3 regions of the Paenibacillus sp. NPDC101420 genome follow, and region 1 is predicted to be linked to each of the others. Evidence: riboswitches for the same ligand, from Rfam matches in the RefSeq annotation. Region 1 holds a riboswitch; each other region holds the start of a gene.
The links. Region 1 has a riboswitch for cyclic di-AMP ahead of ACQKMP_RS22020 (TrkH family potassium uptake protein). Riboswitches for the same ligand answer to the same signal wherever they lie in the genome.

Region 1 (5,580 bases):
AGCCTCGTGCAGGTCACAGAAGAGATGTTTCTGACGGAACGAGAGAAATAGTACATACCTCTGAGTGCAACCTTAATTAAAAAAAGCCCTCCGTCCCATGTAAAGGACGGAGGGCTTATCTATTTAATCTTGGTTTACAACTTCATCCTCAAATCGATCAATACTTTCATTAGAACCAATGAGTACCATAACGTCGCCCTCACTCAAATGATCATGTGCCGTTGGAGCCACTATAATTCCACTTTCCCGGTTCAGGGCAACAATACTGCAGCCATATTTCGCTCTTGTATTTAAATCTGACAAGCTTTTCCCGTTCATGCAAGACGGAACGGTTAGCTCGACGATTTTATAATCCTTGGACAGTTCAATATAATCCAGCAAATTGGGTGTCACGAGCTGATGTGCCACACGAATGCCCATATCCCGCTCCGGAAAAATAACCCGGTCCACGCCCAGCCTGGACAACGCACGACCATGAAGGATCGAGATCGCCTTGGCTACTACTTGCTTGACTCCAATCTCTTTTAACAAAATCGCCGCCAGAATACTTCGTTCCATATTGTCGCCAATCGCAACAATCCCACAGTCAAAGTTCCGTACGCCGAGCGAGCGCATAATTCCTTCATCTGTAGCATCAGCCACTACCGCATGCGTCAGGTGATCGCTCATTTCCTCCACACGCTCCTCATGGTGATCAATGCCGAGCACCTCGTAGCCCATTTCCATCAGCTCAAGTGCAAGGCTTGAGCCAAAGCGGCCTAAACCGATTACTACAAATTGCTGTGCTTTCATTTCGGATTAACTCCTATCCAATAATTATTTTACCTTCTGGGTGCTTATACAATGGTTTACCCTGTTTAGGTCCAAGCGCATACACTAATGTTAATGGACCTAGCCGACCTGCAAACATGGTCAGACAGATCAGAATCTTGCCGAAGATAGACAGTTCAGGTGTCAGCCCCATGGTTAGTCCCACCGTGGCAAAAGCTGAGGTCGTCTCAAATAATATCGCTAAGAAATTACTATCCTCTGTTGTGGACAGTAACATCGACACCGTGAGGACCAATAGCAAAGCGAGTAATGTTAACGTCAACGCTTTATAGATACGCTCCTGCGCCAATCGGTAACGGAACAGTACAACATCTTCACGTCCGCGCAGCATCGCGATTACTGCACCAATCATAATCGTAAAGGTTGTAGTCTTGACCCCGCCACCTGTTGATCCTGGAGATGCACCAATAAACATAAGAATAACCATAAAGAACTGTGAGGCTTGCCGCAGTCCGGCAATATCCACCGTATTGGCGCCAGCGGTTCGGGGCGATACGGACTGAAAGAATGCCGATAATATTTTGCCGCCGAAATTTAAATTCCCCAGTGTGCGCTGATTCGTAAATTCAAATATAAAAATAACTAAAGCGCCGATAAGAATAAGCCCTGCAGTGGTGGAGAGTACAACTTTGCTATGCAAAGATAATTTACGTTTGACACGAAACTCCACCAGATCCGACATGACAATAAAACCAATACCGCCAGAGACAATCAGAAACATCACCACGATGTTCACTAGCGGGTCATATACATAATCGGTTAAACTCCGGAAATCCCCGAAAATATCAAATCCAGCATTATTAAACATAGACACCGCATGAAATATTCCAAAATAAATGGCCTTTCCCAGTGGCATATCAAACGCCCAGCGTAAGGACAGAAGCACCGCTGCACAGCCTTCGATGACCAAGGAATAAATAAGTACTCTCCGGATCAGTCGAACAATCCCCTCCATTGAGCCTTGGTTCATTGCTTCCTGAAGGATCAGTCTGTCCCGCAAGGAAATTTTGCGTTTCATCATCATGGCAAATAAGGTCGCCATTGTCATAAACCCTAAGCCGCCCACCTGGATAAGCACCATAATTACGGTTTTCCCAAAAATGGTGAATGTCGTCCCGGTGTCCAGCACCACAAGTCCCGTCACACAGGTGGCCGATGTTGCAGTAAACAACGCATCAATAAAACTAACAGCATTCCCGCTGGTACTCGAAATGGGAAGCATTAGCAGCAAGGCTCCAATCAGAATGATCGATGCAAAACCAAGCACCATAATCTGAGGCGGAGAGAGCTTCAGGAACTTTGATTCAGAAACCCTGCGAAACTGTGAAGCCACTACGCTCACCCTCTTATCAAAATTTAAAGAATTCCAACAAAAAAAGCACTGGAAAACCAATGCTACCCTTGGTTCCTGCAGTAAATTAGCCTACGAGGTTAGCTGACGGATTCGGACTGTGCAGGCTGCCCTATTCGTTCCTAGAACGAAATTCACCCCTGATGAATAAAGACAACGCCTATGGCGTATACTCATCTTTTCATTACTTCTTATGGTTCCCCCGTTTTCACCTGAAATTCGGCTATATACAATTGCATACAAATTATATATGTTATTTCGATAAATCACAAAGACACTATTAATGGTGATTCATATGAAAAATGCGGTTTGGAGAGGATGTACCACTAAGAGTGCCTTTTCTCATCACTTTTCCGTGTTTTCCCTGCAATTGCATCGATTTTCATGAAAAATGAAGAAAGAATCACCTTAAATTCATGGTATATATTCAGTTACCTATTCTATAATATCTCTATTACCCATAAAAAGAATATACGATGATTTTTGTAACTATCATGGCACTAATACTATAATGGAACATAACATTGTCAGTTTACAAGGAGGCGTTACATGAATCCCGTTGGCCAGCCCTTACAGCAACGTGCCCTCTCCAAGAGGCTCATCATCTCGGGCATTATCGGTCTTATTCTATTTATTATGTTTCAAATTGCTCCCTCGGTGCTAAATAGCCCTGCCGGGGAAGATACTACTGTCATCAGTAAGGCGGAAGCCCGCGACAAAGCCATATCATTCGCAGAACAAAAGCTGAACTACACCAAAGCACCAACCGATCAGTGGAATGTACTGTACGATACGGACTCTTCCTTTTATGGTTATATGTCCCGCGAGAAGCTTTTGGAGGACTATACAAAAAAGAAATTGGATCAACGATATCCTTTTGACATTTTCCGTGTAACACTTAGTCCTTCAGCGGAACAAGAGCCACTAATCTCCGTTGACCTCAATATGTATACTGGTGCAGTTGTCGCTTTCACACAAGGAGCAGAAGGATCAGGTACCGGATTACCAAACAATGTATCCACCAGTGCAAAAGAAGAGGACAAGGGTACTACCTTATCACTTGCACAAAAAGAAAATCTTGCCCGTCCCTGGCTTCAGGAATGGGATGTAAATCCCGCCAAGCTGCAAATTGAATCGAATACGGGAAACTACGGGCTCGTGTATACAGATCGTTCCGTTCAGATCGGCGAATCCTTATTACACTATTATTTCGATTTCACTGGCGAACAGGTATCCAGCTTTAAAGCAGGATTCACCGCTCCAGCCTGGCATACCTCCTATGTAAAGGACCAGACCTCTCTCGCGGAAAAGTTTACTTTATTCGGCTATGGTTTGCCTACTTTAGCTTTAGGAATTCTGGCACTCATCTACAGCATACTTAGAAGAGAACATACCTCCTTTAAGCGTGGAATATTCCTAAGCTCAGCTTATTTTGTAATCATGATGATCAGCACCTATAATATGCTCCCAGAATCCTCAGGCGAAGGACTCGAGGCTCAGATAACTTCCGTCATAATGTTCATCATTTATGCCTTATATAGCCTCCTAATGTCCTCCCTGCTCTATTTTTCTTTAGTTGGAGGGGACGGCCTATGGAAAAAAGAAGAGGGGATGAACCCATGGCCTCGTGCTAAAGAGCCTGGCTATGGAAAATATGTTCTGGACAGTATCCGGGCTGGATACGTCTGGGCATTCGTGCTGCTAGGGGTGCAGACCCTTATGTTCATCGTATTATCATTTACCTTGCAGAACTGGTCCACTACTGACGCTACTCAATCTCCTTACAACATGAGATATGCTTGGCTGCTGCCCATCGTTGCATGGCTCGCTGGTTTATCCGAGGAAGCTATTTATCGTTTTTTCGGAATTCCTATGTTGAAAAAAGTATTCCGTAGCACGTTCATTGCTTGCCTGATCACCACGCTGGTTTGGGCGTTTGGCCATACGCTGTATCCGATCTATCCCATCAGTTCCCGTCCTATTGAGCTGACCGTGATCGGTTTGCTCTTTAGCTATATTTTCCTTCGTTACGGCTTTATTGCCGTCATGTTCAGTCACGTCGTGTTTGACAGCATTCTGATGGGCGCTACGCTGATCTTTATGAAGGAAAGCGTGAATGTAGGGGCCGGTATCTTCGCGATTATCATGCCGTTCATAGTCGCCTACATCGTCTATCGGTTTAATCCACCGCAAAAATCAGAACCTAAGCCGGTTGAACCTACATCTGTAATTTAAAGAAGCAACGGGTGGATAACCTATAATAAAAAAAGGTGTCACAGCAGAAAACTGCTGTGACACCTTTTTTATATTTACGTATACATCATTCCAGTATTTCGAATGCCTATGTCGCTGGCTCTTCATCCTTGAGCGCCTCAAGAATTTGACTAGCCAGCTTTTCGCCAATAGAAAGTGATTTAAAATCCTCTATGGAGGCTTCTTTAATTTTCTTTAGCGATCCGAAATGCTTAAGCAGCGCCTTGCGCCGCTTCTCGCCTATACCTGGTATGGAGTCCAGTTTAGAAGTAACCATGGACTTCCCACGTTGTTCACGGTGGAAGGTGATGGCGAATCTATGCACCTCATCCTGAATCCGTTGCAACAGATAAAATTCCTGACTATCCCGAGCCAAAGCGACAGGTTCAGGCGGATCTCCAACCAAAAGCTGAGCCGTCTTATGCTTATCATCCTTAACGAGACCACAGACCGGAATGAATAACCCCAGCTCGTTCTCCAGAATATCAATAGCTGAGGATATCTGCCCTTTACCACCATCGACTACGATAAGATCTGGTATCGGCAGGTTCTCTTTCAGCACCCGTTCATACCGCCGCCGGATGACCTCGCGCATCGTTCCATAATCATCCGCACCCACCACCGTACGAACCTTATATTTACGATATTCTTTTCGTGCGGGCTTGCCATCAATGAAGACAACCATCGCAGAAACCGGATTAGTCCCTTGAATATTCGAGTTATCGAACGCCTCGATCCGGCTTAAGCGTTCGAGCCCCAAGCTCTCGCCTAAGCTCATTGCAGCACCAGAGGTACGTACTTCATCTCGTTCAATAAGCCGGAACTTCTCGTCGATTGCGACTGTAGCATTTTGGCAGGCCATACCGACCATCTGCTTCTTGAGGCCACGCTGTGGCACTAGCACTTTGGTGCCGAGCCACTCCTGTAGAATAGAGGCGCCACCTGCAGCATCAACGACACCTGCTGCTGATGCTTCCGCAGCGGCCATTTCACGGGCCTCAACTTCTTCAGGTGATTCGGGGGTATCTTCTCCCTTTTGTAGATCTTCTTCGGCTGGAGCAGCAATGATAATCGACGGTTTAGCTTCTTTATCAACCACTGCTTCCTCGTCAAGCACATCCGGCAGAAGAATCTCCTGCGGCAGA
Region 2 (5,580 bases), on a different contig from region 1:
ATCACTTATCGTAATCATAAGTTGGGATTGATTGAGCTTAGTACTGAGTAGATCGGTAAGGCCGTTCTTACTGATATATTGATCAAACTGCTTCTTAAGCTTCTCTAAATCCTCTTGCTCCTTTTGCCGCAGCTTAGCCATTTCTGTTTGTTCATTTTTCTTGGTTACTGATTTATCCATTTGATCATTTTTTCCTAAATCCTCTTGACTCTTAGATGGCATTGCCGCCCGTTCTTCAAGAACACCTGTACCGCCATTAAGAGCGGAACTGAAGGCTTGACTCATCTCTTCGAATTTTTTGGCATCCGTTGCACTCATAGAATACATTACGATGAACAAGGCTACCAGAAGGGTCATAAGATCAGAATAAGGCAGTAGCCACGATTCATCGGCGTGTTCTTCATGCTCTTCGTGTCGTCTAGTCTTTTTGCTCACCCGATCCACTCTCCTTCTCATCATTTAACTTAGCTCGTTCCGAAGGTGTCAGGAAGACAGCAAGCTTCTGATTGATGGCAATAGTGGATACACCGGATTGTATGGACAAAAGACCTTCGACCATCATCATTCGAACTTCAATTTCACGTTTGGAAAGTCGTTTCAGCTTATTGGCAATAGGATGCCATAATACGTAACCTGTAAAGATACCGAGTAGTGTTGCGATGAAGGCAGCCCCGATTGCTGCAGCCAATTTGTTCATATCACTCATATCAGCCAGAGCGGCGATAAGTCCGATAACGGCCCCGAGTACGCCAAGTGTAGGAGCATACATACCTGCTTGTGAGAAAATGAGTGCGCCTGCTTTATGTCTATCCTCTGTGGCGTGGATGTCCTCCATGAGAACATCGCGGACAAAATCCTGATCATTTCCATCAATAATCATCCGCATGCCATTTCTGAGGAAGTTATCTTCTATTTCATCGACTTTCGACTCAAGAGCCAGCAGACCTTCACGCCGTGTAATAGAAGCCCACTCCATGAACATAGTAATTAATTCGGGTTTACTGATTAATTTCTTTTTGACAAAAATCATTTTAAACAGACTTGGAATCTTCTTGACCTCCGAGAACGGAAAGGCCATAAAGATGGAAGCTGCCGTACCCACTAAGATAATAACGTAAGCAGCAGGTGTGGCTAAAGCGTGAAGAGGAGCGTGCTTGAGGATCATACCCCAAATAACTGCAACTAGACCAAAAATTAAACCAAGTATTGTTGAAATTTCCATTATGCACCTCGTCCATGAGATTATAAGATGTGTTCCGACAAAGCCGCGTATATCATCCTTGAAACAGCGGCAAGGCACTCTGTTCGAAACCGAATAACGTATATTCTTATTTATCGACATCATTCCGTTTTTTGTGAAGTCATTTTTTCGGCTATAATGGATAAGGTAAGTAATTATTCATCTGTGGAGAAAACGGAGTGATACATGTGGGCGTAAAGCATGGTAGAGATTACGGTGAAATCCTAACGGATTTGACTGAGGCTGTCGGAAGAATTTCCGATGGGTACTTATTTTTTGAAATGGATCCAGAAGAGTGGCAAGAATTGCCGCAGGAATCCAAGATGGAGGTATGGGAGGCACTGGCTGAGGATCTTTTCTTCGCGCTGGGTAATGAACCTATGATTGAGGTGGGGAGCGGCGTTATCATCTACGATAAGGACACGCACCGCATTAATATTTTAGTCGGAGAAGAGGATTTAGCCTCTGTTGTTTTGATTTAAGAAGAGGGGGCGGCGGGGCGTAATTTGCCCGTAGTTAGTAGCCCGTGTTAAAATTGGTGTAGCCGAGTTATAATCGCTGGGATTCTTGAATACATTTAATCGAAAATATTGCCTTTATCCTGGCACATCCCTTGGACCTCAGAAGCTAAGGGATGTTTTGTTTAACGAATATGACGAGTAAAGGGACCTGCGGATTTTACTGCAATTTTTAGTAAGGGAGGAAACGAATTGTTATTTACGGAAGAAGAACTGCGTGAGCAGATCAGCAAGCTGGAAGGTTGGAAGCTGGAAGAGAATACCATGGTGCGAAAATATATGTTCAGCCAATATATGAAGGGTATTGCTTTCGTTGATGAAGTAGCCACCATTTCAGAAGCCTTTGATCACCATCCACATATTACGATTGATTATAAGACAGTGACTTTACGACTGAAATCAAATGAGGAAGACGGTATTACAGCTCTAGATATTCGAGAGGCACATGAATTTAATGAAGCCTTTGAGAAAAATCGTTAGTGTCACCCAAACTCATAAATAAACGCCCGTGCGCAGATAGTGAACTATCTTCCGGCACGGGCGTTTTTAGTTGCTTAGGTAGTAGTTACTGTTACTTTTTCTCTGAGAGCCAGAGGGCGACGTTTGCAATCTCCTCAGGGGCTAGCTTTTCTTTAAAGGAAGGCATTTGACCGCGTCCTTTAGTGACGATACTGTAGATTTCTTCAGCATCATGCTGACCGCCTTCATTTTGAAGACTGGGTCCAACTCCACCTTGAAGCTGATCGCCGTGACAGGTGATACAGCTGGCTTTCACGGTTGCTTCGGCCTTTGCCGCATCCAATTGGACTTCCGGCATCGTCGGCTTATTCTGTTCAGCTACCTCTTCTTTACCTGGAAGTGTAAACATAAGTACTACCGCAAAGGCACAGGCGGCAAAAAACAAACCGCTCATGATCCATTTCTGCATCCCAGTTCGTCCCTTCTATGTAAGCTGCTCCCTACATTATAGCTCAAGGTGAAGCGTTATCATAGGGTTTGTGACAAAAAAATGAACGATAATGCCATCAAATCATTGAAAAATATGGAATTTAATATTATTTATCATAGACCATGCAATAAAAAGGTTTGTTTCCTGTGGGGGTTAGGCGTTCATACGTATCGGTAATCGTAAATCCACACTTTTGGTAAGTTCGGATCGCCCGCTGGTTCCAGGTCAAAACCTCTAGATCAATCTCACGCTCAGGATAACGAAGCAAGGCTGCTTGCACGATTGCATCCATGAATATTTTTCCTAGACCTTGACCGCATAGATCAGGGCGCATACCAATCCCCAAGCGAACAACACCTTCCATTGGAAACAACTGCGCGAATCCACACAAAATCCCTTGCCCATTTAGTATGGAGACATATTGCTCATTCCGTAGCTGAGGGTCACCGAACTCGATTCCAAGAGCCTGCATTTGCTCCCACGGCATCCAGCCGTAAATATTATAAGGGGCAGTGTAATCCCAGTTGCAAATCTCTTCCGCGTGACTGGTCTCCATAGGCGCTACATGAAAAGTAACAGAGGGATTTATCATAAGGTCAAGGACCTCCTTTCACGGGGGGACTTTAAATGTCTTATATTTCTAGCTTTAAATACTTATGGTCCTTATAAGGACATCGAAGGCGTTTATGCTTGTAACTAATTATATACAAAAAGAGGCATGGTCGACTCAGAAATTTATGAGGATTATTGTTTTACAAATTCTGAGAGGGGTAAATACTAAATAAGACAAAAAACAAGCTCCTCCCCAAGAATCAACATCTTGGAAAAGAGCCTATGTACGATTTACTTATTGAACATCATCATTATCTTCTGTCTCAGAAGCAACAGAATGATAAGCATCTGTGCTCATAATTCGTTTAGCACCGATGTAGCGTTTCACGTAGTAGCTATCACTCAGGGAGCTAATCGTTACACCGCGGGAGGAAGATGCGTGTGCAAACTTGCCTTCACCGACATAAATACCGACATGGGAGACACCCTTACCACTTGTATTGAAGAATACAAGATCTCCAGATCTTAAATCATCTTGGGAGATAGCAGTACCCATTTGATACTGGGAACCTGATTGGTGTGGTAGGTTTATACCAATTTTATCAAATACATACATTGTAAATCCGGAGCAATCAAATCCATTTGTGGAGATGCCGCCGGATACGTACTTAGTTCCGATGGTCTTGTCGATCACTTTATCCATTTTGGAATCCGCGAAAGCGCTTCCTGCTCCGATGGTGAAAATAATGGAAAAGCTAAGTACTGCTGCTGCTAGCTTCTTCTTCAAAAGTTTATACCCCTTCCGGATGCCTACGAGGTTAGCTTAAGGGTTCGGTTGAAGGTCCCCTATGACCCCTCTAAAAATGGAGGTCAATTCACCCAAAGTTGGTTCCCCCGTTTTCCTAATAGTTAGGAAACTCGGCTGATACTGTTGATTAGGAATAGCTTGTAATCAATACATGACAAAACCTTTGTAAATAACAACTTAATGATTACAAAAATGTTACTAAAATCTTACTGCAGTTATTGTAACAAACAGAGTGCCGCTTGGCAATCGTTTTTAACATAATCATGCAGAAAAATTCGTTTTTTTAAAGACAAAATGTATATGTAAGCGATAATATTAAACTAATTTTTATATTTATTGAAATTTTTATCAAATAAAAGTGTTTAAAGTCCGTTCAAGAGGTGTAAAGAATATAATAAGGCAAAAGAAAACCTGGATTCGATTAAGTCAATAATCAAACCCAGGTCTATATAATGTAATTGTGAGGTTATAGTTGTGGGGAAGTATTAATCGTAGGCTATAGCTTGATATGAGGAAGTACTCATTACTCTTTTAGCACCAACGTAGCGATTGGCCCAGTAGGATTGGCTAAGTGAAGTGATGGTCACGCCATATGAAGATGATGATTGTGCGAATTTTCCGTTTCCAACATAAATGCCGACATGGGATACGCCGTTGCCCAATGTGTTAAAGAAAACTAGGTCACCTGAACGTAATTTACTTTTAGCTACAGGAGTTCCGACATTATATTGAGCTTTTGAAGTACGGGGCAAAGAAAGACCCACCTTCTTGAATACATACGTAGTAAATCCAGAACAGTCAAACCCGGCAGTGCTAGTGCCTCCGGTTTTATAGGCAACTCCAATTGTCTTTGAAATAACACTGTCCATCTTAGAATCTGCAAAGGCACTTCCTCCACCAATAGAGAACGCCATCACAAGTCCTAGCGCCGCAGCGACGCATGCTTTTCTTAAATTCTTCAAAAAAATTGTACCCCTTCCAATGCCTGTGAGGTTAGCTTAAGGATTCGGTAGAAGGTTCCCCTATGATCACTGCAAAGCGAGATCAATTCACCCAAAATATGGTTCCCCCACTTCCCGGTGCAAGGAATTCGGCGTTTTATGCACCAGATAGTGAATTATCGACATGACTACGACAAATACATGAAGTTATGTAGAAATCGTTTCAAATGATTACAAACTTGTTACCAATGGAACAGGACTTATTGTAACAAAGTCTTTACGATTTTGCAAATCCTCATAATTTGTCTATAACGCGAAAGAGTCCCAGCTCCTGATTTAGGAACCGGGACTCTTATATTATGTTCTGTAAAGCTTCAAATTATTGTGGAAATGCTTTACTGTGCCATAGATGATATTGAGCTGAAATTCCCCACATTTTGAAGAGTGTTGAGGGCAGTGATGAAAGTTGACGAATAAGAAGTGCTGGTAGGCCAGGACAGAAGATACCCGTTATTCCGCACACTAGCAAAAGGATCAGGCCTGCTGCACCAAGTATGGTTGAAATTCCTATT
Region 3 (5,580 bases), 120 kb from region 1:
AAGATCGTAACGGGGATTGGTGGGCCGTATTCCTTGGAGTACGTCTAGTAGATTCCAAGTATACAGTGCTAGGAAGAGAGACCTTTCTTGCCCCTGTAACGTGGAATGAAGACGGATGGCCGATGATTGATAATAATGAGGACACTGTCGGGCTGGAGATGAAGGTTCCGCGTGTACCGGGTCATTCGCCAAAACCTGAGACTAGCGGAAGATATGATTTTGATGACCCTGTATTGCCGTTGGGATTATCCTTTCTGCGGAATCCGGCAGAGGGAAGCTGGTCACTAAGCCAACGTCCGGGTTTTCTAGCTCTTCGAGGGCAATCGAAAGACCTTAATGAAGTGGGTCAGGTAGCCTTTATAGGCAGAAGACAGCAGCATACTTCAGCTGAATGGAGTACATTACTGGATTTTAACCCTACCGTGGACGGTGAAGAGGCTGGACTCTGTGCTAGATTGGACGAGAATGCACATTATGAAATTGCACTATCGCAAAGAAATGGACATAGAGTGATTACAGCTTATTTAACTGTTGATGGAACAACACATGTGGCTGCAGAGATTCCAACGATTGCTGGATGTTTATATCTGAAAATTCGGGCGGAGCTAACGGAATACACTTTACTTTATTCTTTGGATGGTCAGGAATGGATCGAGCTATCTAGGGCTCTAGCCTATCCATTATCCCCTCAAGCTGTCAAAGGAAACGGATTTACCGGTGTTCTTGTTGGCTTATATGCGACAGGTCATGGTAAAGTAGCTGAGGTACCTGCCCACTTTGATTGGTTCGATTATCGGTCATAATGAATAGCGTTTGTTAGGAGGGAACTTGTTGAGACAAGCTAGTGATTTTACAGAGCCTGCACTAAAGACAGTGTTCGCAGAGGATTTCAAGATTGGCGCAGCCGTCAACCCATTAACTATCCAATCACAGGAGCATTTGCTTGCTTATCATTTCAACAGTATTACCGCTGAGAACGAGATGAAATTTGAAAGTCTGCATCCACTTGAGGACACTTATAACTTTAGGGCAGCAGACCAGCTGGTTGCCTTCGCCAGGGAACATCATATGGCGATGCGCGGACATACCTTGATTTGGCACAACCAGACAACGGACTGGCTGTTTGAGGATAAGGGCGGAGGACCTGAAAGCAAAGAGATTCTGCTTGCACGAGTCAAATCACATATTCAGACCGTTGTAGGACGTTATAAGGATGATATTTATGCTTGGGATGTTGTCAATGAAGTTATAGCCGATGAAGGAGAAGAGCTTCTTCGCCATTCGAAGTGGCTCGACATTGTTGGCCCGGATTTTATCGCCAAAGCGTTTGAATTCGCCAATGAAGCTGACCCTAAGGCATTATTATTCTACAATGACTATAACGAATCCCATCCATTAAAGCGTGACAAAATCTATAAAATGGTGAAGTCGCTATTGGAACAAGGCGTGCCGATCCATGGCATCGGATTGCAGGCACACTGGAATTTATACGATCCTAGTCTGGATGATATTCGTGCAGCGATCGAAAAATATGCATCGTTAGGACTTCAGCTCCAACTGACAGAGCTGGATGTATCCATGTTCCGTTTCGATGACAAACGAATGGACTTAAAGACAGTACCTGCTGAGCTGCTCGAGCTTCAAGCAGATCGATATGAAGCGATGTTCGCACTGCTGAGAGAATACCGGGACGTGATTAGTTCGGTCACGTTCTGGGGAGCAGCGGATGACTATACCTGGCTGGATGATTTCCCTGTTCGTGGGCGGAAGAACTGGCCGTTCCTATTCGATGAAGGGCATAAGCCGAAGCCAGCTTTCCATCGAATTATCACCTCTGCCACGAAATCATAGAGTGGGCAAGCTGCTCAAATAATGAACTGTGAACCCGTCCTTATATCGATTAAGGGCGGGTTATTTATACGTTGATAGATTAGTAGAATAGATCTCAAAGGGCGGATTAAAGTGAGCGTGACAATTAGAAGGATTCTGGAAGATTTAATAGGAGCCATGGAACAGATAGATGGGACTGTGGATACTCTTAAGCCGGGGAATCCAGAAATGGTGATTACAGGGATGGTTACGGCATTTTGCGCTACGCAATATGTTGTGGAGCGAGCGGTTGCTATGAACGCCAATTTGTTGATCACACATGAAGGTGTGTTTTACAGTCATCATGAGACGAGTGAGTGGTTAGAGGATGACCCTATTTATCTTGCGAAACTGAGTTTAATCGAGCGTTCTGAACTGGCTATTTTTCGTTATCATGATTATTGGCATAGGCATCAACCAGACGGGATCATGGTGGGCTTGCTACGAGAGCTTGAATGGTCAGCCTATGTGGTTGAGCAGCAATCGACTGCTACAATCCTATCGATTCCAGCTATGACGGTAAGTGAAGCGGCACAGTATATAAAAAGAAAGCTAGGTATCTCCTATTTACGTGCTGCCGGAGACGTATCCCAGATATGCAGACATGTGGGGATATTAGTAGGTTACAGAGGAGGTGGGACGATGGCTATTCCTCTTTTTAATCAGCACAATCTTGATTTAATTATTGCTGGCGAGGGCCCCGAATGGGAAACTCCAGAATATGTGAGGGATGCTGTCCACCAAGGCAGATCAAAAGCGCTGATTATGTTAGGTCATGCGGAAAGTGAAGCTCCAGGAATGAAATATTTAGCTGAAGTTCTGGCACAGAAATACCCAATGATTCCTACTTATTTTATTGCTGAACAACCGGTCTATCAGCTGGTTTAATTCGTATAAACCGAAATGAAGAATAAATTTGCATATTATGGAGAAAATGATTGGAAACTAGGTCACTGAGAAAGGAGTGTTTCAATGGAAATTCCTTTGGAGGCTGATGAAGTGTTAAGTCGTATCAAAAAGCTTCAAACCGATGGAAGCTCGATCAGCAAAAAACAAGTGAAGCAAAGCGATCCTGATCTTATGAGAAGTGCGCTGTTCTTTTTTCCGAGCTGGGAGCATGCATTGAAAAACGCCGATCTGTTGTAGCCATATGATTGTATAACGAAGCCGAGTGGTTCAGGGATTGATCTCTGATGGCCGCTCGGCTTTTTTTAGATATATTGAGTAAACAAGAGCAAAAGAAAGAGAAAACGAAGTGTATGCTCAATATGAAATGAAAAGCATGGCTTTCAACATTATTTTGCCCACGGCTCAACTTTACAAGAAACCTTACACGGAGTATGATTCATCACATAACTGACAATTACATAAGAAGTCCGCTTAATTTCCGTTAAGGAAAGCGGGGGAACCAACAACTGGGAACCAGTGTAACAATCGGTACTAGTTATGGGGTGAATCCTGTTCCAGGTGCATAAATGCATCCATGCAGGTAGGGCAACTCTCACTGCCCGAATCCGACAGCTAACCTCGTAAGCGTATGGAGAGAGGATGAATGGCGTATTTGATGATGAATAGCCACAGAGAATCCCTCTGTGGTTTTTTGCTGCGTTAAAAAGCAGATATAGTTGTAGAACCTATCTATGAAAGAGGTGTTAACTTTGCCTATTGCTAAACTGAATGGAACTTCGCTCTATTACGAAATCAATGGAACAGGGGCTCCGGTTGTGTTTATCCATGGACATGGATTAACACATAGTATGTTCAAGCCACAATTGGAGTATTTTTCTGATAAATATAAAGTGATTCTGTGTGATTTACGGGGGAATGGCAAATCAGGTGAATTACTGCAGGCCCCAAACGAGATTATTGAAACCCAATGTCTAGATATAATAATGCTATTGAATGATTTGGGTATTCGTGAGGCTGTTTTTGTTGGGAGTGCCTATGGGGGGCTCGTCGTTCAGCATATTGCGAAACAATATCCAGAGCGAGTAAAAGCGATTGTTGTCGCGGATAGCTTTTGTAGAAGTCATGCGTCAACGATAATCGGTAAAATCCAGCTTATGGCTGCTTATTGTAGTTGGTTAATGTATTACGCTCCAAGTGAGCTTGTACTGCCTTCGATTCGTATGATGTACCGGGAACGCTGGAATCTGGCTTATAACGAGATTAGAAGAGGACTTCTCGATAAACGTCCACGGGAATTGTATCGGCAAAGGCTGGCTACGAGCCATGTGGATTACACTAGATGCTTAAAGTCTTTTAAGCGTCCCGCCTTATGTATTGTAGGTGACTTTAGTGAATTTGGAGTTAATTGTATGAAGGATATGGTGTCTCAGCTGCCACATGCTCAGTTAGTGATCATCCCTAACGCATTAGATCCTAGTAATCTGTGTCAGCCGGAGAAATTTAATGCTATACTTCAGCGGTTTTTGGAGAAACAGCAGGAAACTCAGCAGATTAGTTGATCTTAGTGGTAAGTGAGAAATGAGAGGCGTCCCATAGCCGGGGAGTATGTACTGGCTACGGGGCGTTCTTCTGTATGTCTGTATTTTGTACAATGCTGTCTACTGATGTAAGATTAAAGATATTCGATATTAACTATCTAAAGGAGCTGAGTCATGATGTCTCAAGCCGAAACCATAAAATTGACCTCATTATCTTCAAAAGGGGGCTGCGGCTGCAAAATCGGTCCCGCCGATCTCATGCAGGTTATTCGCAGTCTACCACTAACCGTTCCTAATCCGGATCTACTTGTAGGTCTGGATACCAGTGATGACGCTGGGGTATATCGATTAAGTGATGATCTAGCGTTAGTGCAAACTGTTGATTTTTTCACGCCGATCGTGGACGACCCTTATTCCTTTGGGCAAATTGCAGCAGCTAATGCGTTAAGTGATATTTATGCTATGGGCGGCAAGCCGCTTACAGTGCTTAATATTGTGGCCTTCCCTATTTCTGTTTTGGACAAAAGCATTCTCGGTGACATTTTGCGCGGTGCAGCAGATAAAGTGCAGGAAGCAGGAGCAACGCTTGTGGGCGGACATTCCATCGACGATAAAGAGCCTAAATTTGGATTGGCCGTTACGGGCCTTGTGCATCCGGACAAAGTAAGAACGAATGCAGGTGCGCAGGTAGGAGACAAGCTGATTTTGACCAAACCTATCGGTGTGGGCATCTTAACGACTTCTATTAAAAAGGATCAGCTATCCCCAGAAGAAACTACACGCCTTACGACAGTCATGTCTACACTGAATAAAAAAGCGGCTGAAATCATGGAGCCCTATGATGTACATGCTTGTACAGATGTTACCGGATTCGGGTTGCTTGGACATGCCTCGGAAATGGCAAAGGGGAGTAATCACGGACTGATTATTCGTCAAGGCGATGTACCGATGCTGCCAAGAGTAAGAGAGCTCGCGGAGCAGGGCTTTGTTCCAGGCGGCACTAAGAATAACTTTGCCCATTTGGAGGGCAGTATTCTTTATCCGGAAGAGATGGACCAATTAAGCCGCTATATTCTGTGTGATGCTGTGACTTCCGGTGGATTGCTGATCTCTGTTGCTCCTGAACAAAGTGAGGATTTGCTAAAAGAGTTAGTAGATGCAGGTGTAGAAGCAGCATTGATCGGAGAGGTAACGGAAGAACATCCGGGTCAGATTGCAGTTATAGCTGCGCAATAACGCTGGAGTTCAGCTTAGAGGCGACCTA

Region 2: linked by a shared signal. The riboswitch ahead of ACQKMP_RS30335 (C40 family peptidase) and the one ahead of ACQKMP_RS22020 (TrkH family potassium uptake protein) in region 1 are both predicted to bind cyclic di-AMP.
Region 3: linked by a shared signal. The riboswitch ahead of ACQKMP_RS22555 (alpha/beta fold hydrolase) and the one ahead of ACQKMP_RS22020 (TrkH family potassium uptake protein) in region 1 are both predicted to bind cyclic di-AMP.

What each region holds. Positions count from the first base shown of each region.
Region 1 covers NZ_JBNNSE010000005.1:352,489-358,068, forward strand. Annotated here, with positions in the region: gene ACQKMP_RS22010 (LysR family transcriptional regulator) at 1-51, shown strand, start outside; gene ACQKMP_RS22015 (potassium channel family protein) at 124-792, opposite strand; gene ACQKMP_RS22020 (TrkH family potassium uptake protein) at 806-2,101, opposite strand; cyclic di-AMP (ydaO/yuaA leader) riboswitch at 2,236-2,417, opposite strand; gene ACQKMP_RS22025 (CPBP family intramembrane glutamic endopeptidase) at 2,732-4,417, shown strand; gene uvrC (excinuclease ABC subunit UvrC) at 4,524-5,580, opposite strand, start outside.
Region 2 covers NZ_JBNNSE010000015.1:24,968-30,547, reverse strand. Annotated here, with positions in the region: gene motB (flagellar motor protein MotB) at 1-435, opposite strand, end outside; gene motA (flagellar motor stator protein MotA) at 419-1,222, opposite strand; gene ACQKMP_RS30355 (hypothetical protein) at 1,429-1,722, shown strand; gene ACQKMP_RS30350 (4a-hydroxytetrahydrobiopterin dehydratase) at 1,951-2,238, shown strand; gene ACQKMP_RS30345 (c-type cytochrome) at 2,330-2,686, opposite strand; gene ACQKMP_RS30340 (GNAT family N-acetyltransferase) at 2,814-3,299, opposite strand; gene ACQKMP_RS30335 (C40 family peptidase) at 3,555-4,046, opposite strand; cyclic di-AMP (ydaO/yuaA leader) riboswitch at 4,052-4,193, opposite strand; gene ACQKMP_RS30330 (C40 family peptidase) at 4,553-4,981, opposite strand; cyclic di-AMP (ydaO/yuaA leader) riboswitch at 5,035-5,173, opposite strand; gene ACQKMP_RS30325 (hypothetical protein) at 5,388-5,580, opposite strand, start outside.
Region 3 covers NZ_JBNNSE010000005.1:475,184-480,763, reverse strand. Annotated here, with positions in the region: gene ACQKMP_RS22575 (glycoside hydrolase family 43 protein) at 1-803, shown strand, start outside; gene ACQKMP_RS22570 (endo-1,4-beta-xylanase) at 832-1,851, shown strand; gene ACQKMP_RS22565 (Nif3-like dinuclear metal center hexameric protein) at 1,963-2,757, shown strand; gene ACQKMP_RS22560 (hypothetical protein) at 2,842-3,015, shown strand; cyclic di-AMP (ydaO/yuaA leader) riboswitch at 3,237-3,421, shown strand; gene ACQKMP_RS22555 (alpha/beta fold hydrolase) at 3,528-4,337, shown strand; gene selD (selenide, water dikinase SelD) at 4,491-5,552, shown strand.